4 regions of the Cellulomonas sp. P4_H12 genome follow, and region 3 is predicted to be linked to each of the others. Evidence: predicted binding sites of a transcription regulator. Region 3 holds the regulator's gene; each other region holds the start of a gene.
What was found. The regulator HrcA, encoded in region 3, represses chaperone genes, less so after heat shock. The targets are predictions, from matches to a motif close to TTNGCACTCGNNNNNNNCGAGTGCNAA.
Positions count from the first base shown of each region.

Region 1 (7,487 bases), on a different contig from region 3:
GGGGTCATGCCTGCGCAGATGCTGGCGCAGACGCGTCCCGGCGCCAAGGGCGCGCTGTTCTTCCACTCGTGCGTGCCGACCGCCGAGTTCGAGACGCCCTGGCCGGCCGGCGTGCCCGTGCAGATCCACGGGATGGACCACGACGAGCTCTTCGTCGAGGAGGGTGACCTCGACGCCGCGCGCGCCCTGCTCAAGGAGGCACCGGACGCCGAGCTGTTCCTCTACCCGGGGGACGAGCACCTGTTCGCGGACAGCAGCCTCTCGTCGTACGACGCCGACGCGACGGAGCTCCTGACGCAGCGCACGCTCGCCTTCCTGGCGGCCGTCAAGTAGCACGTCGCCGAGCGCGATCCGCAGCCGGCGGCGCCGCCCGCCCGGTCATACGGGCGGCGGTGCCCGTCCGGTCAGACGGGCGGCGGCGCCCCCGGGCTGGGCGGGATGGACGGCGGGTTGTCCCGGCGCGGGTTCGGGACGTCCGGAGCGCCGGTCCCGGCGTCGTTGACGACCGAGGGCGTCAGGCGCGACGAGAGCAGGTCGCGGATCTCCTGCAGCAGCAGGATGTCCTCGCCCGGGGCGGCGGGCTCCTCCTCCTCGCCGCGCTTGCGCCGCGCGGCGAGGGCGTTCAGCGGCACGACGATGAGGAAGTAGACCGCGGCGGCGGTGAGCACGAACGCGAGCAGCGCGTTGAGGATGGTGCCCACGCTGATGGGCGTCGCGTCGGGGTTGTCGCCCCACGTGTACGGGCCGATGTCCCACAGCTGGGTCAGGTCCGGCGCACCGAAGATCCAGCCGATGAGCGGGTTGATGAACGCGTCCTGGATCGACTTGATGACCGCACCGAACGCAGCGCCGATGACGACGCCGACGGCCAGCTCGATCGCGTTCCCGCGCGAGATGAAGTCCTTGAAGCCCTGGAACACCTTGGCGGTGCCGTGCAGACCACGGCTCGCTCCGCGTACGCCGGCGTTGAACTTGTCGGTCACGTCGCCCCTCGAGATGGGTGGTCGGGCGGAGCCCCTGGAGTCCGGTCGATCATGGCACGACCACCGCGGACAGCAAGGCGGAGGCCGCGGCGCCGGCGAGGGTGGGCGCCTCCGCGGGGGCCACGGCGAGCAGCACCGGGACCGACGCGTCACCCGTGCCGCCGCCCAGCCCGAGGCCCCCCGCGGACGAGGGCTGATGGGCGACGGGGAGCACGAGCGCCCGGGTGGCCACGACGGCCCCGGGTCCGCCCTCCGCGGTGGCGGCCAGCACGTCGACGCGCACCCCGGGGGAGAGCAGGCCCGCGACCGCGGGATCGGCGAACCGGACCGTGGCGACGACCGTCCCCGGCGGGCCGCGGACCTCGTCGTCGGCGAGGAAACCGTGCAGCACCGGCGCTCCGGTCGCGATCGGGACGGCCGCCGACGCGCCGAGCACCGCGTCCGGCTCGGCGATCGCGCCGTCCGGCGCCAGAGCGGTCGGCACTCGTGCCGTCCGGACGTCCGCGCTGGTCAGCGTCGTCCCGGCATCGATCGGGCGTGCGGCGACGACCACCGCCGAGGTCGGTGGGTCCGGTGGTCGGACCGCCTGGACGGTGCAGGCCGCCGCGACGCCCAGCGCGACCGCGGCCACGAGGAACCGCCCGCGCCACAGGAGGATCCGCACCGTGAGGGCCAGGGGGCGCCGGCGGTGGGGCAGGGGCGGCGGCCGGCCGATCGACGGGCGAGGGTGCATGGCGCCGACGCTAGGCGCGCACGGACGCGGTGCAGCCGCGTGCGCGTCGGCCGGTGGACGGCGACGGCGGTGATCGGGGCTGTGGACGGCTCGACAGGCCCGGCAACGACATCGGCGCCCCTCACCGGGGGTGAGAGGCGCCGAAGGCTGGAGCGGGGTCGGTCAGGCCGACGCGGCCGGCTTGGCCGCGGTGCCGCCCGTCGACGACGCGGCAGGTGCTGGCGTCGAGGACGCGGGCGTCGACGACGCGGGAGCAGGGGTCGCGGTGCTGGCCGCGGGGAGCGTCGACGAGGACTTCGCGCCGGCGCGGGCGTCGTTGCGGTAGAAGCCGGAGCCCTTGAAGACGACTCCGACGGAGGAGAACACCTTGCGCAGGCGTCCCTCGCACTCGGGGCAGACGCTCAGCGAGTCGTCGCTGAACGACTGCACGATCTCGAAGGCGTGACCGCACGCCGTGCAGGCGTAGGCGTAGGTGGGCACTTAAGGTCTCCTGGCAGCTGATCGAGCGGGTCGAAAGGTCTGGCACTCGCGTCGTCCGAGTGCCAATCCTAACCGCTCGCCCGCGCGGGACATTCCGCCCGGCGCCTCGGGGTGCTGCGACGGCCGCAGCGCGAGGGGCGAAGTACCCTCCGAAGCGTGTCTCGTCCTCACCTCGTCCGTCTCGGTCTGCTCACCGTCGCCGCCGTCGTCGTGCTCGCGCTCGTGGCGACGCTGGTCGTCGCGTTCGTCGTCGTGCGCCGCCCGCTCCCCGAGGTCTCGGGCGAGCAGCAGCTCTCCGGGCTGGACGCCGAGGTCACGGTCACGCGCGACGCGCGGGGCGTTCCCACGATCACGGCGACCACGAGCGACGACCTGTTCCGCGCGCAGGGCTATGTCGCCGCGCAGGACCGGTTCTTCGAGATGGACTACCGCCGGCACGTCACCGCCGGCCGGCTCTCCGAGCTGGTGGGCCAGAACGACGACGCGCTCGAGGCGGACAAGGTCATCCGGACGTTCGGGTGGCGACGGGTGGCCGAGCAGGAGTGGGACCTGCTGCAACCCTCCACGCAGGCGGCCCTGCAGGCGTACGCGGACGGGGTGAACGCCTACCTCGAGGGCAAGGACCCGGGCGCGATCGCGGTGGAGTACAGCGTGCTCGGCCGGCAGGTGACGGTCCGGCAGCCGGAGAAGTGGGACCCGGTCGACTCGCTGGCGTGGCTCAAGGCGATGGCCTGGGACCTGCGCGGCAACTACGACGACGAGCTCGCTCGCGCGGCGTCGTTCTCCTCGGTGGGCGACGTGGCCCGGGTCGACGAGCTGTTCCCCGCCTACCCGCAGGACCTCAACCAGCCCATCCTCACCGCGGCCGACCTGCCGCCGACCGCGATCACGCAGACGTCCGCGGACGTGGCGCCGATGGACCTGGGCGACCCGGACCTCCAGGCGGCGGTGGCGTCGGCGACCGCGGCCCTCGCGGCCGTGCCGCACCTCCTGGGTGACGGGCACGGCGTCGGCTCCAACTCGTGGGCGGTCTCGGGTGACCTCACGGAGTCGGGCAAGCCGCTGCTGGCCAACGACCCGCACCTCGGCATCTCGGCGCCCGGCATCTGGGAGCAGGTCGGCCTGCGGTGCGCCGACGTCTCGGCCGACTGCCCGTTCGACGTCTCGGGCTTCGCGTTCGCGGGCATGCCGGGTGTCGTGATCGGGCACAACGCGAAGCTGGCCTGGGGGCTGACCAACCTGGGCGCGGACGTGACGGACTTCTTCCTCGAGCGCGTCGACGGGAGCACCACCCGGCGCGACGGTGGCGAGGCTCCCATCACCGAGCGCACGGAGCTGATCCACGTCAACGGCGGCGCCGACGTGCGGCTGAAGGTCCGCGAGACCGTGCACGGCCCGATCGTGTCGGACGTGCTGGACCTGGTGGGGGTCGGCGGCGCGCCGGTCCCCGAGGGCTCTCCGGGGCGCCGGTTCGACGTGGCGCTGGCATGGACCGCCCTGCAGCCCGGACGGACCATGGACGCCGTCCTCGCGATGAACGTCGCGGCGAACGCCGACGACGTCCGGGCCGCGGCGGCGTCGTTCGACGTGCCGTCGCAGAACATCGTCTTCGCGACGACGGACGGCCACATCGGCTACCAGGCGCCGGGCCGCATCCCGACCCGCGCCGTGGTGCCGGGCGGGCCCGTCCCCGCGAACGGCACCTGGCCGCGGCCGGGCTGGGACAGCCGCTACGACTGGACCGGCTTCGTCGACCCGGCTGACATGCCCCGCACGCTCGACCCGGCCGGCGGCATCATCGTCACGGCGAACCAGGCCGTCACGCCCGCCGGGACCGGGCCGTTCCTCACCAACGACTGGGACTACGGCTACCGCGCGCAGAGGATCCGCGACCTGCTGACCTCGGCCACGTCGAGCGGCAAGGTCGACGCGGCCGACATGAGCCGGGTGCAGCTCGACCAGCACAGCCCGTACGCCGACGTCCTCGTCCCCGTGCTGCTCACGCTGCCCATCCACGACACGTTCTACGACGACGGGCAGGAGCTCCTGCGCACGTGGGACCGGGTGCAATCCTCGGACTCGGCGGCCGCGGCGTACTTCGCGGCCGTCTGGGCCGACGTGCTCAAGTCCGCCTTCGCCGACGACCTGCCGGACGGGTACGGCCCCGACGGCGACTCGCGCTGGCTCGAGGTGGTCCGCACGCTGATCGACGAGCCCGCGTCGCCGTGGTGGGACGACAAGTCGACGCCCGGCGTCGTCGAGGGTCGCGACGAGGTGCTCACCCGCGCGATGGTCGCGGCGCGCCGGCAGCTCACCGCGCAGCAGGGCCGCGAGGCGACCGAGTGGCGGTGGGGGCAGGTGCACACGGCCGCGCCCGAGCACCCCGTCCTGGGAGGACCCTCGATCCCGTCCGTCGTGCGGAACCTGGTGAACCCCGACCCCATCGGCGTCGGAGGTGGGTCGTCGATCGTGGACGCGACCGCGTGGGACGCGAGCTCCGGCTCGTTCGGGGTGACGGCCGCACCGTCGATGCGGATGGTCGTGGACCTCGGCGACCTCGACGCGTCGACGTGGGTCACGCTGACGGGCGCCTCAGGGCACCCGGCGAGCGTCCACTACGCGGACCAGTTCGGTCCGTGGTCGCGCGGCGAGACGTTCCCCTGGCCGTTCACGCAGGCCGCGACGGCGGCGGACGTCCGGGACCGGCTGACGCTCACGCCGTGATGCGGTGCCACTCCAGCGGGGTGGCCACGGCGTCGACCACCCGGTCGTGGCGCTCGCGGGGCAGCGGGCGGGTGTCGGCGTCGTAGAGCTCCTCCGGGAAGACGAGCGCGACCACCGGGACGCCGGGGCGGATGTGCTCGAGCGCGCGGTCGTACCAGCCGCCCCCCTGGCCCAGCCGGGCGCCGGTGGTGTCAATGGCCAGGGCCGGGGCGATGACGACGTCCGCGTCGGCCAGCGCCGCGGCGCCCAGCGTCGGACCGCCCGGCTCGGGTGGTCGGCCCGGCGCGCGTTCGCGCAGGTCGTCGGGACCCGCGTACTCCGCCCAGTCGCGCTGCAGCCCGCTGCCGAGCACGGGCATGAGGACCCGGACGCCGCGTGCGGCCAGCGCCTCGAGCAGGGGACCGGTGCCCGGTTCGGTGACGCGCGAGGCGTACACGGACACGCAGCCGGCCTCGGCGACGGCGGGGATGGTCAGGACGACATCGGCGAGCGCGCGGGCCGCGGCCTCCCGGAGCCGGGCGGAGCGAGCCTTGCGGGCCTCGCGTATGGCCATCCTCAGCCGTTCCTTGACGTCCTCGACCTCGTCCCCCTCGGACACGCGCGGATACGGCTGGGCGACGCTGCTCATGGGACCAGTGTCGCCCACCGCAAGACTCCCCGACGACGCCCCGGGGGACCGAGTGTGAACACTTCCTCGTGGTGACGCACGCCACTGCGCACCGGGACAGGCGCGGCTACTGTCCCGTCATGACGATCCACAAGGCAGTCATTCCCGCTGCGGGCCTGGGGACCAGGTTCCTGCCCGCCACGAAGTCGACGCCGAAGGAGATGCTCCCGGTAGTCGACAAGCCGGCCATCCAGTACGTGGTGGAGGAGGCCGTCAAGGCCGGTCTCGACGACGTCCTGCTCATCACAGGCCGATCGAAGCGCACGCTCGCCGACCACTTCGACGCCGTCCCGGAGCTCGAGGCGGCGCTGGAGGCGAAGGGCGACCTCGAGCGGCTGGCCAAGGTGCGCGAGTCCACCGAGCTCGGGCACGTGCACTTCGTCCGGCAGGGGCAGCCCAAGGGGCTCGGGCACGCCGTCCTGCAGGCCAAGCACCACGTCGGGCAGGAGCCGTTCGCGGTGCTGCTCGGGGACGACCTGATCGACGAGCGCGACGAGCTGCTCAGCACCATGCTCGCGCTGCAGGAGCGGACCGGCGGGTCGGTCATCGCGCTGCTCGAGGTCCCCGAGTCGCAGATCTCCCTGTACGGGTGCGCGGCGGTCGAGGCGTTCGAGGGTGCCGACGACCCGGACCAGGTGCGGATCACCGGTCTCGTCGAGAAGCCCCCGGCCGACGAGGCACCCAGCAACCTGGCGATCATCGGCCGGTACGTGCTGCACCCCGCCGTGTTCGAGGTGCTCGAGAGCACGGAGCCGGGCCGCGGCGGCGAGATCCAGCTGACCGACGCCCTCGCGACGCTCGCCGACCTGCCGGCGGCGGACGGGGGCGGCGTGTACGGCGTGGTGTTCCGGGGGCGGCGGTACGACACCGGCGACCGGCTCGACTACCTGAAGGCCGTCGTCCAGATCGCGGTGGACCGTCCCGACCTCGGGCCCGACTTCCGTGCCTGGTTGGCCGACTTCGCTGGGTCGCTGACCGACTGACCGGTCCGGGCGGGGCACAATGCCCGCATGAGATCGGTCCAGGACCACCTAGCGGCCGTGCTGGCCGCAGTCGGACCGGTCGCACCGCTCGACGTCGTGCTGCGAGACGCCGTGGGCTGCATCCTCGCCGCCGACGTCACGGCGACGCACGACTTGCCGGCGCTGGCCGTCGCGTCGCGGGACGGTTACGCCGTGGCCGCGCACGAGACGGCGGGTGCCGGGTACGCGAGCGCGCAGGCGTTGCCGGTCGCGCACGACGTCCGTCCGGGGCAGCCGGGCCCGCTGCGGCTGGTGCCCGGCACGGCCGTCCGGATCGCGTCCGGTGCGCCGCTGCCCCTGGGGGCCGACGCCGTGGTGCCGCTCGAGGAGACCGACCGGGGGACCGCCCGGGTCGCCATGCAGCGTCCGGCGGTCGCCGGGCAGCACGTGCGCGCCGCCGCGTCCGACGTGCGCGCGGGGGACGTCGTGCTGGCGGCGGGGACCCGGCTCGGCGCCCGCCAGCTGGCCCTGGCCGCCGCGATGGGCCGCGGCCGGCTGCGGGTCCACCCGACGCCGCGCGTGGTGCTGCTCTCCGTCGGCGACGAGCTGGTGGAGCCCGGCACGAACGCGGACCGGTCCGGCACCGGGGTGTTCGAGGCCGACGGGCACGCGCTGGAGGCGGCGGTCCGCGACGCCGGCGCGGCCGCGGTCCGGGTGGGCATCCTGGGCGACGACCGCGCGATCCTGCGCGAGGCGATCGAGGACCAGCTGGTCCGCGCCGACCTCATCGTCATCACCGGCGGCCTGTCCGAGCTGACGCACGACACGGTCAAGGACGTGCTGGCGCCCATGGGCAGCGTGCGGCTCGACCAGATCGCGATGACGCCCGGGCAGCGGCACGGCTTCGGCACGGTCGCGGACGAGCTGGCCAGCGACAA
Region 1 covers NZ_JBFUKJ010000002.1:154,477-161,963, forward strand. The annotation lists gene AC1DQC_RS02595 (dienelactone hydrolase family protein) at 1-333, shown strand, start outside; gene mscL (large conductance mechanosensitive channel protein MscL) at 405-983, opposite strand; gene AC1DQC_RS02605 (SAF domain-containing protein) at 1,033-1,716, opposite strand; gene AC1DQC_RS02610 (FmdB family zinc ribbon protein) at 1,879-2,196, opposite strand; gene AC1DQC_RS02615 (penicillin acylase family protein) at 2,353-4,920, shown strand; gene AC1DQC_RS02620 (5-formyltetrahydrofolate cyclo-ligase) at 4,910-5,548, opposite strand; gene galU (UTP--glucose-1-phosphate uridylyltransferase GalU) at 5,668-6,570, shown strand; gene AC1DQC_RS02630 (molybdopterin molybdotransferase MoeA) at 6,598-7,487, shown strand, end outside.
Region 1: the regulator HrcA is predicted to act here: its motif matches at 2,236-2,262, upstream of AC1DQC_RS02610 (FmdB family zinc ribbon protein).

Region 2 (7,487 bases), on a different contig from region 3:
GCACCCTGATCTCCGTGAACGGACTGTTTCGAGGCGGCGCCGCGGCCGGCGATACGCTCGACCGATGCCGCCGCTGCGCCCGCTCGACCAGTCGTCGAAGCTGAAGAACGTCCTCTACGAGATCCGCGGGTCCGCCCTGGACGAGGTCGTCCGGCTCGAGGCCGAGGGCCACACGATCCTGCGGCTCAACACCGGCAACCCGGCGGCGTTCGGGTTCGAGGCACCGCACCAGATCGTCCGCGACGTCATCGCCGCGATCCCGCACGCGCACGGCTACACCGACTCGCGCGGCATCCTCAGCGCCCGCCGCGCGGTGGTCACGCGGTACGAGACCGAACCCGGCTTCCCCGAGATCGACGTCGACGACGTGTACCTGGGCAACGGCGTCTCCGAGCTCATCACGATGGTCATGCAGGCGCTCCTCGACGAGGGCGACGAGGTGCTCATCCCGTCGCCCGACTACCCGCTGTGGACCGCGATGACGTCACTGTCCGACGGCGTCCCGGTGCACTACCGGTGCGACGAGTCGAACGGTTGGGAGCCCGACCTCGAGCACATCCGGTCGCTCGTCGGCCCGCGGACCAAGGCCATCGTGGTCATCAACCCCAACAACCCCACGGGCGCCGTCTACTCGCGCGAGGTGCTCGAGGGCATCGCCGCGATCGCCCGCGAGCACAGCCTGCTCGTGCTGTCCGACGAGATCTACGACCGGATCCTGTTCGACGGCGCGCAGCACATCCCCATGGCGACGGTGGCGCCGGACCTGCTCTGCCTGACGTTCAACGGCCTGTCCAAGACGTACCGCGTGGCCGGGTACCGCTCCGGCTGGCTCGTGGTGACCGGGCCCCGCGCGCACGCCACCGGCTTCCTCGAGGGCATCACGCTGCTGGCCTCCACCCGCCTGTGCCCCAACGTCCCGGCGCAGCACGCGGTCCAGGCCGCGCTCGGCGGGATCCAGAGCATCGACGCCCTCATCGCTCCGGGCGGCCGCCTCCACGAGCAGCGCGACGTGGCCTATCGGGGCCTGACCTCCATCCCGGGCGTCGACTGCGTCCGCCCGGACGGCGCGCTGTACCTGTTCCCGCGGCTCGACCCCGAGGTCCACGAGATCCGCGACGACGCCCGCCTGGTCTACGACCTGCTGGTGAGCGAGCACATCCTGCTGGTGCAGGGCACGGGCTTCAACTGGCCGACGCCGGACCACCTGCGCATCGTGACCCTCCCCGAGGCCCGCGTGCTGGCCGAGGCGATCGAGCGGATGGGCAATTTCCTGTCGAGCTACCGCCAGTAGTTCCCCGGCGCGCACGAAGGGCCGGTCACCCGGAGGTGACCGGCCCTTCGCCGTCTAGCTGGTGCGACCGTCAGGCCGCGCGACTCGCGTCAGCGGATCAGAACCCGCCGCCGAAGTCCTCGCCGCCACCGCCACCGGCCGGCGCGTTGTTGCGCTCCGGCTTGTCGGCCACGACGGCCTCGGTGGTGAGGAACAGCGCGGCGATCGAGGCCGCGTTCTGCAGGGCGGAGCGCGTGACCTTCACCGGGTCGTTGACGCCCGCGGCGAGCAGGTCCTCGTACGTGTTGGTCGCGGCGTTGAGGCCGTGACCCACGGGGAGGTTGCGCACCTTCTCGGCCACGACGCCACCCTCGAGCCCGGCGTTGATCGCGATCTGCTTGAGGGGAGCCTCGATCGCGAGCTTCACGATCGCGGCACCGGTCGCCTCGTCGCCCTCGAGCTTGAGGCCCTCGAACGCGGTCTTGCCGGCCTGGATGAGCGCCACGCCACCACCGGCGACGATGCCCTCCTCGACGGCCGCCTTGGCGTTGCGCACGGCGTCCTCGATGCGGTGCTTGCGCTCCTTGAGCTCGACCTCGGTGGCCGCGCCCGCCTTGATGACGGCGACGCCACCGGCGAGCTTGGCGAGGCGCTCCTGGAGCTTCTCGCGGTCGTAGTCCGAGTCGGAGTTCTCGATCTCGGCACGGATCTGCGAGACGCGGCCCTGGATCTGGGCGGCGTCGCCGGAGCCCTCGACGATCGTGGTCTCGTCCTTGGTGACGACGATCTTGCGCGCCGTACCGAGGACCTCGAGGCCCACCGTGTCGAGCTTGAGACCGACGGTCTCGGAGACGACCTGGCCGCCGGTGAGGATGGCCATGTCCTGCAGCATCGCCTTGCGGCGGTCGCCGAAGCCGGGAGCCTTGACGGCGACCGACTTGAACAGGCCACGGATCTTGTTGACGACGAGCGTGGCCAGGGCCTCGCCCTCGACGTCCTCGGCGACGATGAACAGCGGCTTGCCGGCCTGGATGACCTTCTCCAGCAGCGGCAGCAGGTCCTTGACGTTCGAGATCTTCGACTCGACGAGCAGGACGTACGCGTCCTCGAGGACGGCCTCCTGGCGCTCCGGGTCGGTCACGAAGTACGCCGACAGGAATCCCTTGTCGAAGCGCATGCCCTCGGTGAGCTCGAGCTCGAGGCCCAGCGCGCTGGACTCCTCGACCGTGATGACGCCTTCCTTGCCGACCTTGTCGAGCGCCTCGGCGATGAGGTCGCCGATCGCCTGGTCGCCGGCGGAGATGGCGGCCGTGGCGGCGATCTCCTCCTTGGTCTCGACGTCCTTCGCCTGCGCGAGCAGGGCAGCGGTGACGGCCTCGACGGCCTTCTCGATGCCCTTCTTCAGCGCGATCGGGTTGGCGCCGGCCGCGACGTTGCGCAGGCCCTCGCGCACGAGCGCCTGGGCGAGCACGGTGGCGGTGGTGGTGCCGTCGCCAGCGACGTCGTCCGTCTTCTTGGCGACCTCCTTGACGAGCTCCGCACCGATCTTCTCGAAGGGGTCCTCGAGGTCGATCTCCTTGGCGATGGAGACGCCGTCGTTGGTGATCGTGGGGGCGCCCCACTTCTTGTCCAGGACGACGTTGCGGCCCTTCGGGCCGAGGGTGACCTTGACGGTGTCGGCGAGGATGTTGAGTCCCCGCTCGATGCCGCGGCGGGCCTCCTCGTTGAAGGCAATGATCTTGGCCATGGGGCTGTGATCCTTCACTGGGTTCGGGTCGGCCGAGGGTGCCCGCGACGGACGGGCACGTCACCCGCGGTCTTGTCCCGCGTGCGACGGCCCTCACCGGACGGCCGGGGTGGTTCTGTCACTCTCCACCGGAGAGTGCTAAGTCAATGGTTAGCACTCGACCCCCGAGAGTGCAAGCAGCGTTCGCTGCCGGCGAGGTCCCCCGCGGGGCCAGCGGGACGCCCTCGGCCGCCCTCGCGCGGGTCATCGGTGCGGCCGTTCGGTCATGGACGATCCGGCCCGGGACTATCGTGCGCGTGTGCAAGGTCACGACGACGACGTCGATGCAGCGGTCACCGACGCCCCTGCGTCGGCCCCGCGCACCCGGCGCGCGCACCGGGCCGGCAGCCCGCGCGCGGGCGCAGCGGTGGCCGCCGCCGTGCTCGTCGCCACCACGGCGTCGCTCGTCYCCACCCCCTCCGCCGGCGCCCTGGCAACCGAGCCGACGACCGCACCGCGGCCCACCACCACCGCCGAGCCCGCCTCCTACGCGACCATCCCCCTCTACCTCGAGGGTCTCACCACGCTCCCCGGCGGACTGCGCGCCCCGCTGGCCACCGGCACCGACGTCACGTTCCTGGCCGGCACCCGCGTGGTGGATCCCGCGGCGACCACGCTGGCGCGCCTGCTGGGCGAGCGCGTGGCCACGGGGCACGGCGCGACGGCTCCTGCCGCGGCCACCGTGGCGCAGCGGCAGCGGGCGTGGCTGGCGTCGGGACGCGTCCCGGGGTCGGGCGGCCCCTACGACGACATGGCCCGCGGAGCCCTGCTCGACCTCCACGCCCTGACGCTCCCCGGCGGCGCGGCGGTCGCCGGCTGGTCGGACAAGTGGCGGTACGTCTGGCCGCGCGACGCGTCGTTCGTCGCCGTCGCTCTGGCGCGCACCGGGCACACCGACGACGCCCTGGAGATCCTCGGGTTCCTCGACCGGGTGCAGTCGGCGGACGGATCGTTCCAGGCCCGCTACCTGCCCGACGGCTCCGGGCCGCCCGACCAGCGCGGCGTGCAGACGGACGGCACGGGCTGGGCGCTGTGGGCCGCGGGGCTCGTCGTCGACGAGATCACGGACCCCACCGAACGGGATGCGGCGGTCGCGCAGCTCCAGCCGATGGTGACCCGGTCCACCCGCCACGTGCTGGACCTCGTCGGCCGCGAGGGGCTGCCCCCGGCGTCGCCCGACTACTGGGAGGTCCCCGAGGACGCGCTCACGCTCGGCACGGTCGCCCCGCTGGTCGCCGGCCTGCAGCAGGCGTCCCGCCTCCTCGAGCTCTCCGACGACCACGCTCTCGCCGCGACCGCGTTCGACGCCTCGATCCGCACCAAGGTGGCCGTGATCCGGGCCTTCGGGCCCACCGGGTTCGCCCGCTATGCGGCGGGCGGGCACGCGGACGCAGCCACGGCGTTCCTCCTGCCGCCGTTCCTCACGACGGCCGTCCCCGGCGTCGAGGACAGGTGGCGCGAGTCGGCCGTGGCGATGGTGCGGCCGGCGAACGGGCTCGCCCCCGGCGCAGGCTGGCGCGAGGACGGCGTCTCCTGGACCCCGCAGACCTCCCTCTACGCGTGGGTGGCCGCCGAGAACGGCGACATCGCGCAGGCCGACGACTGGCTGACGTTCCTCGACAGCCACCGCACGGCGTCCGGGTCGCTGCCCGAGAAGGTGCTGGCGGACGGCTCGCCCGCCGCCGTCGCCCCGCTCGCCTGGAGCGCGGCGTGCGTGCTGCTGGCCCTGGACGCGCTCGACAGCCCGGCCGGCAGTCCTGGCTCGGGCGGGCACGCGGGCTGAGACGCCGACGGGCCGCGCACCTGTCGGTGCACGGCCCGTCCGGGACCTGCGGGGCTCAGAGGCCCCGGACCTGCTCGGCCTGCGGCCCCTTGGTGCCCTGACCGACCTCGAACTCGACGTCCTGCCCCTCCTCGAGGGAGCGGTAGCCGTCCGACTGGATCGCGCTGAAATGCACGAAGAGGTCCTGGCCTCCCCCCGTCGGGGTGATGAAGCCGTACCCCTTCTCCGCGTTGAACCACTTCACGATGCCCTGGGCCATGCCGTACTCCTCGACGTCCGGTGCGGGCGCTCCGCCGGCGCCCGGTGCGCGTGAGCCTAGTGGGAGCGGTCCCCGGGCGACCAGGGTCGATTCGGGCGAGGCGGTCAGGCGTCCGGGTTGGTCGCCAGCACGACGGAGATGCCCGTGCCGGCGTCGCTGGGCGACAGCGTCACCGCGGGCACCCCGAGCGTCGAGCCGACCAGCTCGGCGGTCGCTTTCTGGTCCTCGGCCGCGTAGTAGACGACGGAGGCGTCGGGTGCGGTGCCGGTGAAGTTGCCCGTCGTGACGGCGGTGAAGCCGGCGGCCGTGAGCTTGTCGGCCTGCGTGCCCGCGAGGCCCGAGATCTTGGCGGCGTTCAGCACCTCGACCGGGGTGCTCAGGTCGGGTGCGGCGGCCGTCTCCGAGTCGGCCGGCGCCTCCTCGGTCGCGCCCTCGGTCGGCGCGGTGGCGCCGTCGCTCGCGGTGTCGTCGGGAGTCTCGGCACCACCGTCGGCCTCCGACGAGGGCGAGTCCGACGTGCCGGGGAGCGCGGGGAGGTCACCGTTGCGGGACGCGTAGTTCACCGCGGCGAACGCGAGGGCCGGCGCGAGGACCAGGACGAGCAGGAACGGCCACCACCTGCTCCAGGCGGACCGGGGTGCGCGATGCACGCCGCGGGGGACGTCGGGGTTCGAGGGGACGTCGAACTCGTCCTCAGGGTAGGAGTACTCCGCCTTGCTCACGCCGGACAGGCTAACGGCTCGGCTGGTGAACTCGGGTCCACCCGTGGCCGGACGTGGGACGTGTCACGCGAGGGGGTCGCGACCTCAGGCATCGCCGAGCCGACGGGCCGACCGGGCCCGCTGGCGCGAGGACCGCATGCGGCGCAGACGCTTGATCAGCATCGGGTCGTGCGCGAGGGCGGCGGGGTCGTCGATGAGCGCGTTGAGCACCTGGTAGTACCGCGTGGCCGACATGTCGAACAGCTCGCGGATGGCCGACTCCTTGGCGCCCGCGTACTTCCACCACTGGCGCTCGAACGCAAGGACCTGCTCGTCGCGCTCGGAGAGCCCGTCGGGACGGGGGGCGCTGCTGGGCTGCGGGAGCTGACCGATGACGATCGTCGCGGCGTCCATGCGTCCTCCTGTGTCTCGCGGCTGTACTCGTCGCTGAGCGCGACCTCCGCATCGTACGACCGTAATGACACGGGTGTCATTCCGCCCGGCGCGTCGTCGCCCGTGTGCCGCACTCGGTAGCCTCGCGGGCGTGAACGCCGCGCCGCTCGACCAGCTCGTCGCGCCCGACTGGGCCGTCGCCCTCGCCCCCGTCGAGCCGCAGCTGCGCGCCGCTGGCCAGTTCCTGCGCGACGAGGTCGCCGCCGGCCACCAGTACCTCCCGGCGGGCGACGCCGTGCTCCGGGCGTTCCAGCGACCGCTCGCGGACGTGCGCGTGCTCGTCGTCGGCCAGGACCCGTACCCCACGCCCGGGCACCCGATGGGCCTCTCGTTCTCGGTCCAGCCGGACGTGCGCCCGCTCCCGCGGTCGCTCGCCAACATCTTCACGGAGCTCGTCGCGGACGTCGGCGTCGCTCCGCCGACCAACGGCGACCTGTCCCCGTGGGCCGACCAGGGCGTCATGCTGCTGAACCGGGTCCTCACCGTCCGTCCGGGCGCGCCGGCCTCGCACCGCCGGCGCGGCTGGGAGGCCGTGACCGACCGGGCCATCGAAGCCCTGGTCGAGCGCGGCGGCCCGCTGGTCGCCGTGCTGTGGGGACGCGACGCCCAGTCGCTCAAGCCGGCGCTCGGCTCGGTGCCGACCGTCGAGAGCGTGCACCCGAGCCCGCTGTCGGCCAGCCGCGGGTTCTTCGGCTCGCGCCCGTTCTCCCGCGTCAACGAGCTCCTGGTCGCGCAGGGAGCCGCACCGGTGGACTGGTCGCTGACCTGAGCAACAATGTCTGCCGTGACTGAGTCCTCCCCCGCACCGTCCTCCTCGGCACCCCGCTGGTCCCGGTACGTCGCCATCGGCGACTCGTTCACCGAGGGCCTGTGGGACGACCCCGACGGCCGCGAGGCGCCGCAGCGCGGCTGGGCCGACCTCCTGGCGTCCCACTTGTCGCAGCGCCGCACGGCCGCCGGCGAGTCGCCGCTGCTGTACGCGAACCTGGCCATCCGCGGCCGGCTGCTCAAGTCGATCCTGGTCGACCAGGTGCCCGCCGCACTCGAGCTGAAGCCCGACCTGGTCAGCCTGGTCGGCGGCGGCAACGACATCCTGCGCCCCACGGCCGACGTCGACCGCATGGCGCGCAACCTCGAGGCCGCGGTCGTCCGGCTCCGGACCGCGGGCGTCGACGTCCTGCTCGGCACGGGTGTCGACGCCGCCGACAGCCCGCTGGTCAAGGCCACCCGCAGCC
Region 2 covers NZ_JBFUKJ010000002.1:41,067-48,553, reverse strand. The annotation lists gene AC1DQC_RS02095 (pyridoxal phosphate-dependent aminotransferase) at 65-1,291, shown strand; gene groL (chaperonin GroEL) at 1,389-3,017, opposite strand; gene AC1DQC_RS02085 (glycoside hydrolase family 15 protein) at 3,316-4,839, shown strand; gene AC1DQC_RS02080 (cold-shock protein) at 4,895-5,098, opposite strand; gene AC1DQC_RS02075 (LytR C-terminal domain-containing protein) at 5,203-5,820, opposite strand; gene AC1DQC_RS02070 (DUF3263 domain-containing protein) at 5,905-6,213, opposite strand; gene AC1DQC_RS02065 (uracil-DNA glycosylase) at 6,344-7,021, shown strand; gene AC1DQC_RS02060 (SGNH/GDSL hydrolase family protein) at 7,028-7,487, shown strand, end outside.
Region 2: the regulator HrcA is predicted to act here: its motif matches at 3,168-3,194, upstream of groL (chaperonin GroEL).

Region 3 (5,999 bases):
TACCTGATCCAGGCGGCCTTCATCCGAGCGGCGCTGACCGTGACCGAGGGGCGCGAGCTGTCGTTCGGCGACTTCTTCAAGTTCGTCGACGCGGGTCCGATCATCCTGACCGCGCTGCTGCTGGCGGCGATCGGCGTAGTGCTGAACCTCATCCCGTTCTTCGGCGGGCTGGTCGCGCTCGTCGTGAACTTCCTGCTGCTGTTCACGTTCTGGTTCGTCATCGACAAGCACCTGTCGCCCGTCGACGCGATCAAGGCGAGCTACCAGCTCATCACGGCGAACCTGTCGATCACGATCCTGTTCTACCTGCTCAGCATCGTGATCCTCTTCGCCGGGGCGATCCTGTGCGGGATCGGCCTCCTCGTGGCCGTGCCGGTCGTGCTCCTCGCGACGGCGTTCCTGTTCAAGCGGCTGCTGGGCGACCCGATCGCCGCCTGAGGACGGCACGGTGTGCCCGGTCACCCGGAGGGCGACCGGGCACACCCTGCACCGTCATGCCGTGACGAAGTCGATGAGCTCCTCGACGCGCCCGAGCAGGCTCGGCTCCAGGTCGGCGTAGCTGCGCACCGAGCGCAGGATGCGCTGCCAGGCGCGCGCGACGTCGGCCTGCTCGTCGGCGGGCCAGCCCAGCTCGCGCAGGATGCCGCGCTTCCACTCCGTGCCTCGCTCGATGACGGGCCACGCGGACAGGCCCACGCGTTCGGGGCGGACGGCCTGCCACACGTCCACGTAGGGGTGGCCGAGCACGAGCACCGAGCCGGCCGGCATCCCGCGGACGGCGTCGGCGGCGATCCTGCTCTCCTTCGATCCCGTGACGAGGTGGTCGACGAGCACGCCGACCCGGCGCCCCGGTCCCGGCGAGAAGTCGCGAAGGGCGTCGGCGAGGTTGTCGACGCCGTCGAGCAGCTCGACCACGACGCCCTCGAGGCGCAGGTCGTCGCCCCAGACCTTCTCCACCAGCTCGGCGTCGTGCTTGCCCTCGACCCAGATGCGGCTGCCGCGCGCGACCCGCGCCCGGGCGTCGTGGACCGCGACCGAGCCCGAGGCGGTCCGCGTGGGCCGAGCCGGCGCCGGCGCGCGGACGGGCGCCGTGAGGGCCACGGGCTCGCCGTCCAGCCAGAATCCCCGTCCCAGCGGGAAGGTGCGGGTGCGGCCGCGGCGGTCCTCGAGCACGACCACGTGCTGGCCGCCCGACTTCTCCACCCGGACGACGGCACCGACCCACCCGGTGGTGACCTCCTCGACGACGAGGCCGGTGTCGGCGGGCTGCGGGCGGCTGGTGCGGGCGGGTCGGTGGTGCGTCGAGGCGGTACCCCCGAGCACGTCCGAGCCGTAGCGGTCGTCGTTCACCCGGGCAGCCTAGGGGGCCGCGCGGGCGGCCCGGCCGAGGCGCGCACCGGTCGCCCCGTGGGTGTCGGCTCCGCGGCGTAGCATTGGCACTCGCGCGTGGGGAGTGCTACCCATCTGAGCATCGGAGGAGGCGACATGAGCGAGGACCGACGGCTGGACGTGCTGCGGGCGATCGTCGAGGACTACGTCGCCACGAAGGAGCCCGTCGGATCGCGCGCGCTGGTGGAGCGGCACTCCCTGGGTGTCTCGCCCGCGACGATCCGCAACGACATGGCCGCCCTCGAGGAGGGCGGCTTCATCGCCCAGCCGCACACCTCCGCCGGGCGCGTGCCGACGGACAAGGGCTACCGGCTGTTCGTCGACCGGCTGTCCACCGTCAAGCCGCTGTCCAGCCCCGAGCGGCGCGCGATCGGTGCGTTCCTCGAGAGCGCGCAGGACCTGGACGACGTCGTGGACCGCGCGGTCCGGCTCATCGCGCAGCTGACGCAGCAGGTCGCCGTCGTGCAGTACCCGTCGCTGCGGCGCTCGGCGCTCCGGCACGTCGAGCTCGTCCCCGTCGGTGCGCGGCACCTCCTGGTCGTGCTCATCACGGACACGGGGCGGGTCGAGCAGCGCACGCTCGAGCTCGCTCTCGACCTCGACGAGTCGGTCATCGCGCGCCTGCGCTCGCGCCTGAACGTCAGTGCGGCCGGCCGCCGCCTCTCCGAGCTGCCGGTGGCGCTCGGCGAGCTCGCGGAGGCCTTCGCCCCCGCCGACCAGGCCCTCGTGGCCGCCGTCGTCGCGGTGGTCGAGGAGACCCTGGCGCAGGAGAGCGAGGAGCGCGTCGTGCTGGCCGGCACCGCGAACCTGGCGCGGGTCGGCGGGACCGACGTCCGCGCGATCGGCCCGGTCCTGGAGGCGCTGGAGGAGCAGGTCGTGCTGCTGCGGCTGCTGTCCGAGATGGCCGAGGACTCGGCGACGGTCTCCGTGCGGATCGGGCGCGAGAACCAGCACGACGGGCTGTTCGAGACGAGCTTCGTGACCACCGGCTACGGCGACGAGGGCGGGGGATCGGTGGCCCGCGTCGGCTCGATCGGCCCGCTGCGGATGGACTACCCCGGCACCATGTCGGCGGTCCGCGCGGTGGCGCGCTACCTGACGCGCATCCTGGCGCAATGACCCGCACCCCGACCCCGGCACCGACCTGCACGAACACCTGCGGACCGACCCGTGCGCAGAACCTGTCACCGACAGCTGGAAGTGAGCACCCCCTCTCGTGACCGACTACTACGAGGTCCTCGGCGTCCCGCGTGACGCGAGCCCCGAGCAGATCAAGAAGGCGTACCGCAAGCTCGCCCGCGAGCACCACCCCGACGTCGCGGGCGTGGACGCGGGCTCCGAGGACAGGTTCAAGGACGTGTCGCGCGCGTACGACGTCCTGGGCAACCCGGAGAAGCGCCGCGCGTACGACCTCGGCGGCGACCCGTCCTCGCCCGGCGGCGGCATGGGGGGCGGGTTCGGCTTCCAGGACATCTTCGAGACGTTCTTCGGCGCCGCGACCGGCGCGGCGGCGCAGCGGGGCCCGATCCCGCGCGCCCGGCGCGGGCAGGACGCGCTCGTGCGGCTCGACCTCGACCTCGCGGAGGTCACGTTCGGCGTCCACAAGGATGTGCCGGTGGACACCGCGGTGGTGTGCCCGACCTGCAGCGGCTCGTGCTGCCGCCCCGGCACCTCGCCGCGCACCTGCGAGGTCTGCGGCGGCCGCGGCTCGGTGCAGCGGGTCGCCCGGTCGTTCCTCGGCCAGGTCATGACGACGCAGCCCTGCGCCGCGTGCCACGGCTTCGGCACCGTCATCCCCGAGCCGTGCACCGAGTGCTCCGGCGAGGGTCGCGTGCGGTCGCGCCGCACGCTCAGCGTGGACGTGCCCGCCGGTGTCGACACGGGTACCCGCATCAAGCTCACGGGCCAGGGCGAGGTCGGCCCCGCCGGCGGCCCGGCCGGCGACGTCTACCTCGAGGTGCGCGAGCGCAAGAACGACACGTTCGTGCGCCGCGGCGACGACCTGCACGCCACGCTCGAGGTCCCGATGACTGCGGCCGCCCTCGGCACCGTCCTCACGCTGGACACCCTGGACGGGGCCCGCGAGGTCGACCTGCGGCCGGGCACGCAGCCCGCGCAGGTGGTCACGATCAAGGGCCTCGGCGTGGGTCACCTGCACGCGGCCGGCCGCGGTGACCTGCACGTCCACGTCGAGGTGCAGGTGCCCACGGCGATGGACGACGAGCAGGCCGAGCTGCTGCGCCGGCTGGCGACGCTGCGCGGCGAGGAGCGTCCCGAGGCGCGGCTCGCCGCGTCGAACACGGGCGTCTTCGCCAAGCTGCGCGACAAGCTCTCGGGCCGCTGAGCATGACGGCGCCGACCGCGTCATGAGCGCGCCCGTCTTCCTGGCGGAGCCCGGGTCGCTGGACGGCGTGACCGACGGCGGCACGTACCTGCTCGGCGGCGCCGAGGGCCGCCACGCCGGGGTCGTGCAGCGCCGGGGGCCGGGCGAGCGGGTGGACGTCGTCGACGGCTCGGGCGTGCGCCTGGTCGGGGTGGTCGGCGCCGTCACGGCGGACGGCGTGCTCGTGCAGGTGCAGCAGCGTGTCGTCGAGCCGGCGCCCGACGTCGCGCTCGTGCTCGTGCAGGCGCTGGCCAAGGGCGATCGCGACGAGATGGCGATCGAGGCCGCCACCGAGGTCGGCGTCGACGCCGTGGTGCCGTGGCAGGCGGAGCGCTCGATCGTCGTGTGGCGCGGCGACCGGGCAGCGAAGAGCCGGGCGCGCTGGCTGGGCACCGTGCGGGCGGCCGCGAAGCAGTCGCGACGCGCCCGCGTGCCCGACGTCGAGCTGGCCGTCGACGGGCGGAGTCTGGCCGAGCGCGTCCGCACGGTCGTCGCGGCCGGCGGGGTCGCTCTCGTGCTGCACGAGGACGCCACCGACGCCATCGCGGCGGCCGCGCTTCCGGGCACGGGGGAGTGCCTCGTCGTGGTCGGCCCCGAGGGCGGCATCGGCGAGAGCGAGCTCGGGCGTCTGGTGGAGGCGGGGGCGCGGTCCGTCCGGCTGGGTCCGCACGTCCTGCGGACGTCGACGGCCGGGCCGGTCGCGCTGGCGCTGCTCGCCGAGCGGCTGGGTCGCTGGGCATGAGCGCCAATCCTGTGGGTGTCGGCTCGTAGACTGTCGTCGTCTGCCCGGGACACCTGGGCCTGACCCGCACACCACCACCGACCTAAGGAGCGCACGGCGCACGCCGAGCACATGGCCGAGTCCACATCCGCAGAGCGGCCCTCCGGGGCACCCGCGCGCGTCGAGCACCGCATCAGCGTCCCGTCCGAGGTCTCGATGGTCGAGCTGCTCGGGCTCCGGGACGAGGTGCTCCGAAGCATCGAGTCCGGGTTCACCAGCGTCGACATCCACGTCCGCGGCAACGAGGTGACCCTCGCCGGGCCGGTCGGCGACGTGGCGCTCGTGTCGCGGCTGGTGGACGAGCTGGTCGAGATGGCGGCCGGCGGCACGCCGCTGACGCCCGACGTGGTGACCCGCTCCGTCGCCATGCTCACCGCCGCGTCGACGGCGCGGCCGGCGGACGTCCTCTCGTTCAACATCCTCACGGGCCGCGGCCGCACCATCCGGGCCAAGACGCCGGGCCAGAAGGACTACGTCGACGCGATCGACCGGCACACCGTGACGTTCGGCATCGGGCCCGCCGGAACCGGCAAGACGTACCTGGCCATGGCCAAGGCCGTGCAGGCGCTGCAGGACCGCAAGGTGCACCGCATCGTGCTCACGCGGCCCGCGGTCGAGGCGGGCGAGCGGCTGGGGTTCCTGCCGGGCAGCCTGTCCGACAAGATCGACCCCTACCTGCGGCCGCTGTACGACGCGCTGCACGACATGGTGGACGCCGAGTCGATCCCGCGCCTCATGGAGGCCGGCACCATCGAGGTGGCGCCGCTCGCGTACATGCGCGGCCGCACCCTGAACGACGCGTTCATCATCCTCGACGAGGCGCAGAACACCTCCGTGGAGCAGATGAAGATGTTCCTGACCCGCCTCGGCTTCGGCTCGAAGGTGGTGGTCACGGGCGACATCACGCAGGTCGACCTCCCGTCGTCGCAGACCTCCGGCCTGCGCGTGGTCGAGCAGATCCTCAGCGGGGTCGACGACGTCGCGTTCTGCCGCCTGACCTCGTCGGACGTGGTCCGGCACCGCCTGGTCAGCGAGATCATCGACGCGTACGCGCGCTGGGACAGGAGCTGAGGCGGCCATGAGCGTCGAGGTCAACAACGAGTCCGGGTACGACGTCGACGAGGCGGAGTTCGCCGCGCTGGCCCGCTACGTGCTGGACGAGATGCACGTGCACCCGCAGACCGACGTGTCGATCCTGCTCGTCGGCACGGACGTGATGACGGACCTGCACGTGAAGTGGATGGACGAGCCCGGGCCGACGGACGTGCTGTCCTTCCCGATGGACGAGCTCCGGCCCGGGCGCGAGGGTGACCCGACGCCCGCCGGCCTGCTCGGCGACGTCGTGCTCTGCCCCGAGGTCGCGGCGCAGCAGGCGCGCACGGCGGGACACTCGACGGCCGAGGAGCTCCTGCTCCTGACCACCCACGGGATCCTGCACCTGCTCGG
Region 3 covers NZ_JBFUKJ010000017.1:173,871-179,869, reverse strand. The annotation lists partial or broken gene AC1DQC_RS11870 (hypothetical protein) at 1-438, shown strand, start outside; gene AC1DQC_RS11865 (DUF3097 domain-containing protein) at 493-1,350, opposite strand; gene hrcA (heat-inducible transcriptional repressor HrcA) at 1,486-2,508, shown strand; gene dnaJ (molecular chaperone DnaJ) at 2,606-3,733, shown strand; gene AC1DQC_RS11850 (16S rRNA (uracil(1498)-N(3))-methyltransferase) at 3,756-4,514, shown strand; gene AC1DQC_RS11845 (PhoH family protein) at 4,626-5,624, shown strand; gene ybeY (rRNA maturation RNase YbeY) at 5,632-5,999, shown strand, end outside.

Region 4 (7,487 bases), on a different contig from region 3:
CACGGCGTCGAGACGCTCGTGGTCGGGGGCGGGTTCTCGGCGAACTCGCAGCTGCGGGACATGGCGGCCAAGCGGTGCGCCGAGGCGGGCATCGAGCTGCGCATCCCGCCGATCCGCTACTGCACAGACAACGGCGCCATGATCGCGGCCCTCGGCTCGGCCGTGCTGCGGCGGGGGATGCCGCCCTCGTCGCTGGACCTGCCCGTCGACTCGTCCATGCCGCTGACGCAGGTGCTGGTCTGACGGCGGCTCAGAGCGGTCGGCCGGCCTGCAGCTCGGCGACGAGCGAGCGGACCACCGCGTCGAGCTCGCCCGCATGGCGGCGGGCGACCGCGCGCTGGCGCTGGTAGGAGGCGCCCCGGCGCAGGATCACGCGCACCTGCTCGAGCTCCGCGGCGCACCCGAGCCGCTCGGCCACGGGAGCGAGGTCGACGAGCCACCGGCCGACCGCGTCGGTCACCAGCTCCTCGTCGCCGGCGGCGTTCGTGATGATGATCGCGTCCATGCCGTACCGCGCGGACCGCCACTTGTTCTCCTGCGCGAACCACGGCGGCAGCGTGGGCAGCGTCTCGCCGCGGTCGAGCATCGTCGAGAAGTGCTCGACGAAGCAGTGGGTGAGGGCCGAGATCGCGGCGACCTCGAGCAGGTTCGAGGCTCCGTCGGCGATCCGCATCTCGAGGGTCCCGAAGCGCGGCGCCGGGCGCACGTCCCACCGGATCTCGTCGAACTGGTCGATCACGCCGGTGTGCATCATGTCGCCCACGTACTGCTCGAGCTGCGACCACTGGTCGAAGCCCGGCGGCAGGCCGGCCGTGGGCAGCTGCTGGAACAGCAGCGCGCGGTTCGAGGCGTAGCCCGTGTCCTTGCCGCCCCAGAACGGCGACGATGCCGACAGGGACTGGATGTGGGCAAAGACGGTGAGCATCGCTCGAGAGATCGGCAGCACCTTGTCGCGGTCCTCGATGCCCACGTGCACGTGGACGCCGTAGATGAGCATCTGCCGGCCCCACCACTGCGTGCGGTCGATGAGCGTCGCGTACCGCTGCTTGTCGGTGACCTTCTGCTGGGCCCAGTGCGCGAACGGGTGCGTCGCGCTGCCCATCAGCTCGATGCGCAGGGGCTCGGCGGCGGCACGGACCTCGTCGAGCGCGCGCTGCAGGTCCGCCACCGCCTCGGCGATGGTGCGGCACTTTCCCGACCGGATCTCGACGGTGTTGAGCAGGAGCTCCTGCGTGATCAGGGGGTGCTCGGAGCCGTCCGCCGGGCGCACCGCAGCCAGGATCGCCTCGGCCGCCTGCCGCAGGTCGCCGGAGTCGGCGTCGACGAGGCCGACCTCCCACTCGATGCCGACGGTGGACCGCTCCGACCGCGCGAACGGCAGGGGCACCGGTGCGGCCATCAGGCCGGCTCCACCACGAGCACCTGCTGGCTGCCCGCGACGCGCGTGAGGATGATCGTGCCGGCGCTGCTGCCCCGCAGGTCCAGCTGGCGGCGCAGCTGCTCGGGGACCACCGCCGTGCCGCGCTTCTTGATGGTCAGCCTGCCCACGTCCCGTTCCCGCAGATAGGTGCGGAGCCGCTTGAGGCCGAACGGCATGGTGTCGAGCACCCGGTAGGCCGTCGCGGACGGCACGGGCACGAGGGTGTCCGACGTGACGTAGGCGATCGTGGCGTCGACGAGCCGGCCGCGCACCTGCGCCGCGACCTCGCCGACCAGCCCCGCGCGGATCACCGCGCCGTCGGGCTCGTAGAGGTAGCCGCCCACCGGACCGGTCGGCGGCCGCTCGTCCGAGGTCTGCTCCACCACGTGCGCCTCGCCGTCCCGCAGGACGAGGGCCGAGCGCCCCGGGCCCTCGGGGGCGAGCGGCCCGAACCAGAGCCCGACCTCGACGACGTCGCCGTCCGTGGAGACCCACTGCGCGTGCGCGTCCGCGGGGAGCGCCGCGTGGGGGATGCCGGGACCCAGCTTCAGGCCGAGCGCGGGGACGCGGTCGCGGACCGCGAGGACCGCGTCGAGGGACGGCTCGTAGGCGGCCGGGTCGAACACGCGGCTGCCCGACGACGTGCGGCGGGCGGGGTCGGCGTAGACGCCGTCGACCCCCTCGGCCTCGAGGTCCAGCGCCAGCCCGTCGCCGTGGCGCACTACGGCGTCGGGGAAGTGCCGGAGGTTCACGGTGGCGATGGCGGCGGTCGCCTCGTCGACGTCGGTGGCCAGCACCCGCAGGCCGATACCCGCGAAGGCCATGGCGTCGGCGCCGATGCCGCTGGTGAGGTCCGCGACCAGGGTGCTGCCGGCGTCCCGGAATCGGCGCGCGTGGTGGGCCGCGACGGTGAGCCGGGTGGCCTGCTCGAGCCCGGCGGCGGTGAACAGCATGCCGTCGGCGAACGTGCCGAACTTGGCGGCGGCCTTCGCGCGCAGCCGCGACTGGGTCAGGGCAGCGGCGACGAGAGCGGGGTCGATGCCCTCGTCGCGCAGGCGCTCGGACAACGCCATCGTGCGGGACTCGTCGTACGGCGGCAGCGCCGACAGCAGGGCCCAGCCCTCCGGGCTGAGCAGCTGGGTGAGGCCGTCGGCATCCATGCCGCGATCCTCGCACGCAGCGGCGAGCCGGGGGCGGATCCGGTGCCGCACTGGCACTCGCCTTGACCGAGTGCTAACCGGTTCCTAGAGTGAGGCGCTGGCACTCTCCCGGTGAGTGTGCCAGCTGCGCTCCAGGCCGCGGCACCCGCGACGACGTGGCCCGACAGCGCGCACGAACCTCAGAGAACTACTCACATGCGAAGGGGAGGTCCGCTGTGTCGGTCTCCATCAAGCCCCTCGAGGACCGGATCGTCGTCAAGACGCTCGAGGCAGAGACGACGACCGCTTCCGGTCTCGTCATCCCGGACAGCGCCAAGGAGAAGCCCCAGGAGGGCGAGGTCCTGGCAGTCGGTCCCGGCCGCGTCGACGACAACGGCGTCCGGATCCCGCTCGACGTCGCCGTCGGCGACAAGGTCATCTACTCGAAGTACGGCGGCACCGAGGTCAAGTACTCGGGCGAGGAGTACCTCATCCTCTCGGCCCGCGACATCCTCGCGATCGTCGTCAAGTGACCTGAGGGGCGCTCGCGCCCCGCACGAGAAGACCCCCACGGCGCTGCCGCGGGGGTCTTCCTCGTTCTCAGGCCTCCGCGCACCCGAGCGGCGCGGCGACCGTGACGGTGTCGGGGCAGACCTGGTGGGACCACGCCGGTCCGTCGCCCCGGAACGCGTCCTGGCTCACGTCGACGAACAGCTCGAGATGGTCGATGCCCGGCCCGACGCGGTAGTAGGTGGTGGTCGGGTCGCCCTCGGTGGTCGGGCTCGTCACGACGAGCTCGGCGCCGGAGCCGGCCACGGCCTGGTCGAGGCACTCCCACGCGTCGTCGGGCACGCTCTCGCCCTGCGCGATCTCGAGCTCGCCGCACGACGGCAGCGCGGGGCGGCTCGCGAAGCTCTGTGGAGGCGCCCCGACCTCCGTCGCGCAGGCGCCCAGCATCCCGACCAGGACGCCCAGTGCTGCGAGCCTCCGTGCCTGCACCGGTCCTCCGCTCCGAGACTGACTCCGAGTGTGGCGTCTCCGGCGACCGGCCGAGGAGGGCATTCACCCGTGCGGGTCCTCGGCGCACGAAAGAGCCCTTCCCTCTCGTCGTGCCGAGAGGGAAGGGCTCTGCTCGTTGGCGGGTGTCAGCCGACCTTGGTGGCGCGGCCGCGCTGGGCGAGGATCGCCGCGCGCTCGTCCTCGGACAGGCCGCCCCACACGCCGTAGGGCTCGCGGACGGCGAGCGACTGCTCGCGGCACTCCTTCAGCACCGGGCACGTGGCGCAGATCGCCTTGGCCGCCTCGGCGCGGCGCCGGCGGGCCGAGCCACGCTCGCCCTCGGGGTGGAAGAAGAGGTCCTGGTCCGCGTCGCGGCATGCGCCGTCGAACTGCCACTCCCACAGGTCCATCACCGGTCCGGGAAGGCGCGAGATCTCGGCCATGAGTTCCTCCTCAGTCGTTCCGCGCCCCGCCGGTGGGCGGCTGCGCGGGAATGTCGTGAACACGGGATGCCAGCAGGATGTGCGCTTCTTGCAGATCCGTACGGGGTGACGCGTTGGGGAGGACGTTACAACCGCGCCAGAAGTTGTTCAAGACCGTGTCACACATTCGTGTGATGGCGCGATTGCCGACGAACGCGCAGGTCGGCGTGTCGCGGCGCGACGCGCCTGAACGGGCCAACTGGCGCCGGGCTGGCAGAATCGCGCCATGGTGACGCGCGAGGACGACGAACCGGCGGGACCGCCGACGCCCGCCCTCGCCGTCGCGGCGGTGGCCCGCCGGCTCGGGGTGGCCCCCGCGACGCTGCGCACCTGGGACCGTCGGTACGGGCTGGGGCCGTCCGAGCACTCGGCCGGGGCGCACAGGCGCTACTCGGCCGTCGACGTCGAGCGGCTGCTCGTGATGCGACGCCTCACCCTCGACGGGGTGGCGCCCGCCGAGTCGGCCCGGATCGCGCTCGCCACCGACGTCTCCGCGGCGCCGACCCAGGGCGCCGCCGTCGGCACCCCCACGCCGACGGCTGTGGTCGACGCCGCGCTCGCGGGCGACGTGGACCGGTGCGGACGGCTGCTCGCCCTGGAGCCGGCCGGCGACGTCGTCGCCTGGTGGACGGGCCTCGTCGAGCCGGCGCTCGACGCGCTGGCCCGGCGGACGGTGGTGGACCCGCCCGGCGTGGACGCGGTCGCGACGGTGCAGTCCGGGGTCCTGGCGGCCCTGCGCGAACGCCCGGCCCCGGGTCCCGGCTCGCGGCGACCGGTCGTGCTGGTGCTCGTCGCGCCCCGGGAGGCCCGGCCGCTCGTCGCGCACGCGTTGGCGGGTGCGCTCGCCGCGCAGGGGGTCGACGCCCGGATCGTCGGCGGGCCCGTCGGCGCGCACCATGCCGTCGAGCTCTCCGCCATGACGCGCGCCCGGGCCGTGGTGACGCTGGGGGAGAGGGCCGACGTGGACCTCGAGGTGGTGGACCGGCTCGCGCACGACCAGCCGGACCTCCCGCAGTTCGTCATGGTCCCGGATGCCGCCGCGCACGCCGTCCCCCTCGGTCGGTCGGTGCACCGGGCCCGGTCGTTCACGGGCCTCCTGCACGAGCTCCTCGCGGTCGCGACGGCCGGTGTCGAGCACTGAACGGACGAATCGCCGCCGCCGAGCGGGTGAGACATTCCGCGCAGGAGGCTCACGGGCGGACGAAGCCCCGTCGGCAGGGGGTGTGGTTCGCCACAGGGGCTAACTTCTGCGTGATCGTCGGCCGATAGGACTCAAGTGCCCCGCACGGGGACCGAGAGGGGAATCAACATGGCGGGAGTCGTGGTCTGTCACGGCTCGGCGGTCGTTCGAGAGCGACTCGTCGTGACCTCCATCGGCGTGCCCGCGCTCGGTCCCGTTCGCGCGGCGTCGTCGGTGGACGAGCTGCTGAGCCTCGCGCGGCGCATGCCGCCGACGGTCGTGCTGCTCGACGCGCACCTGGCCGCGCCGGGAGCGATCGAGGCGATCCGCCGGCTGCGCGCCGTCGCACCGGCCGCCGCGATCGTGCTGCTCGCCCTCCCGGACGACACCGTGGCGCTCGACCGGGCGCTCGCGCTCGGCGCCCGCGGCTTCCTCGCGCCCGACGTGGGGCGCGCCGAGCTGTCCGCCGTCGCCGCCCACGTGCTGGCCAGCCCGGTGCTGCCCGCGCCCGGTGGCCCCCGCACGCCCCCGGTGGACGTGCCCAGCCAGGGGGGCTTCCGCTCCGAGGCGCGGACCCCGTCGGGGGGCGTGCCCGTCGTCGCGCCGGCCGACGCCAACGCAGCTCCCGCCGGCGTGCCGACCACGGGTGCCATCCCGGGCGTGCCGCTGACCAAGCGCGAGATCGAGGTGCTCACCGGCATGAGCCACGGCCGGTCGAACGCGCAGATCGGCGCCGAGCTCTACCTGTCCGAGGACACCGTCAAGACCCACGCGCGCCGGCTGTTCCGCAAGCTCGGCGCCAACGACCGCGCCCAGGCGGTCGCGATCGGGCTGCGTCGCGGCCTCATCCGCTAGGTCGTCGGGGATGCCCGTCGGCCCGCGTATCCTTGCGGGATGACGGAGCACTCGCCTGCCGACCCGTTCGCCCGCATCGGGCTCACCTACGACGACGTGCTCCTCCTGCCGGGGGAGACGGACGTCATCCCGAGCGAGGTGGACACCACCTCGCGGCTGACGCGCGAGATCTCCGTGCGCGTGCCGCTGCTGTCGGCCGCCATGGACACCGTCACCGAGTCGCGGATGGCCATCGCCATGGCGCGCCAGGGCGGCATCGGGATCCTGCACCGCAACCTGTCCATCGAGGACCAGGCGCACCAGGTGGACCTGGTGAAGCGCTCCGAGTCCGGGATGATCACCGACCCGGTCACCGTCGGCCCGGACGCGACGCTGGCCGAGCTCGACCACCTGTGCGGCATCTACCGGGTGTCCGGCCTGCCGGTGATCGCGGAGAACGGGCTCCTGCTCGGCATCATCACCAACCGTGACCTGCGCTTCGTGCCCGGCGGCGAGTTCGAGACCCGCCGCGTGCGCGAGATCATGACGCCGATGCCGCTGGTGACCGCGCCGGTCGGGATCGCGCGCGACGACGCGGCGGCGCTGCTGGCCAAGCACAAGATCGAGAAGCTCCCGCTGGTCGACGACGCCGGCATCCTGCGCGGCCTCATCACCGTCAAGGACTTCGTGAAGTCCGAGCAGTACCCGGACGCCACCAAGGACGGCGAGGGGCGGCTGGTCGTCGGCGCCGCGATCGGGTTCTTCGGGGACGCCTGGGAGCGGGCCTCCGCGCTGGTCGAGGCGGGGGTGGACGCGCTCGTCGTCGACACCGCCAACGGGCACGCGCGCCTGATGCTCGACATGGTCCGCCGGCTCAAGTCCGACCCGTCGACCTGCCACGTCCAGGTCATCGGCGGCAACGTCGCGACGACCCCCGGCGCGCAGGCGCTCGTCGACGCCGGCGTGGACGCAGTCAAGGTCGGCGTCGGGCCGGGGTCAATCTGCACCACGCGCGTCGTCGCCGGCGTCGGCGTCCCGCAGGTCACCGCCATCTACGACGCCGCCCGCGCGTGCAAGCCGGCCGGCGTGCCGGTCATCGGCGACGGCGGCCTGCAGTACTCGGGCGACATCGCCAAGGCCCTCGTGGCCGGCGCGGACACGGTGATGCTCGGCTCGCTCCTCGCGGGGTGCGACGAGTCGCCGGGCGAGCTCGTGTTCGTCAACGGCAAGCAGTTCAAGCACTACCGCGGGATGGGCTCCCTCGGGGCGATGGCGTCGCGCGGCCGGATCTCGTACTCGAAGGACCGGTACTTCCAGGCGGACGTGTCGTCCGACGAGAAGATCGTCCCCGAGGGCATCGAGGGCCAGGTGCCGTACCGCGGCCCCCTGTCGGCCGTCGCGCACCAGCTGATCGGCGGCCTGCACCAGTCGAT
Region 4 covers NZ_JBFUKJ010000003.1:107,275-114,761, reverse strand. The annotation lists gene tsaD (tRNA (adenosine(37)-N6)-threonylcarbamoyltransferase complex transferase subunit TsaD) at 1-243, shown strand, start outside; gene AC1DQC_RS03160 (glutamate--cysteine ligase) at 251-1,399, opposite strand; gene AC1DQC_RS03155 (class I SAM-dependent methyltransferase) at 1,399-2,580, opposite strand; gene groES (co-chaperone GroES) at 2,796-3,092, shown strand; gene AC1DQC_RS03145 (hypothetical protein) at 3,160-3,558, opposite strand; gene AC1DQC_RS03140 (WhiB family transcriptional regulator) at 3,705-4,001, opposite strand; gene AC1DQC_RS03135 (MerR family transcriptional regulator) at 4,267-5,181, shown strand; gene AC1DQC_RS03130 (helix-turn-helix transcriptional regulator) at 5,404-6,075, shown strand; gene guaB (IMP dehydrogenase) at 6,115-7,487, shown strand, end outside.
Region 4: the regulator HrcA is predicted to act here: its motif matches at 2,631-2,657, upstream of groES (co-chaperone GroES).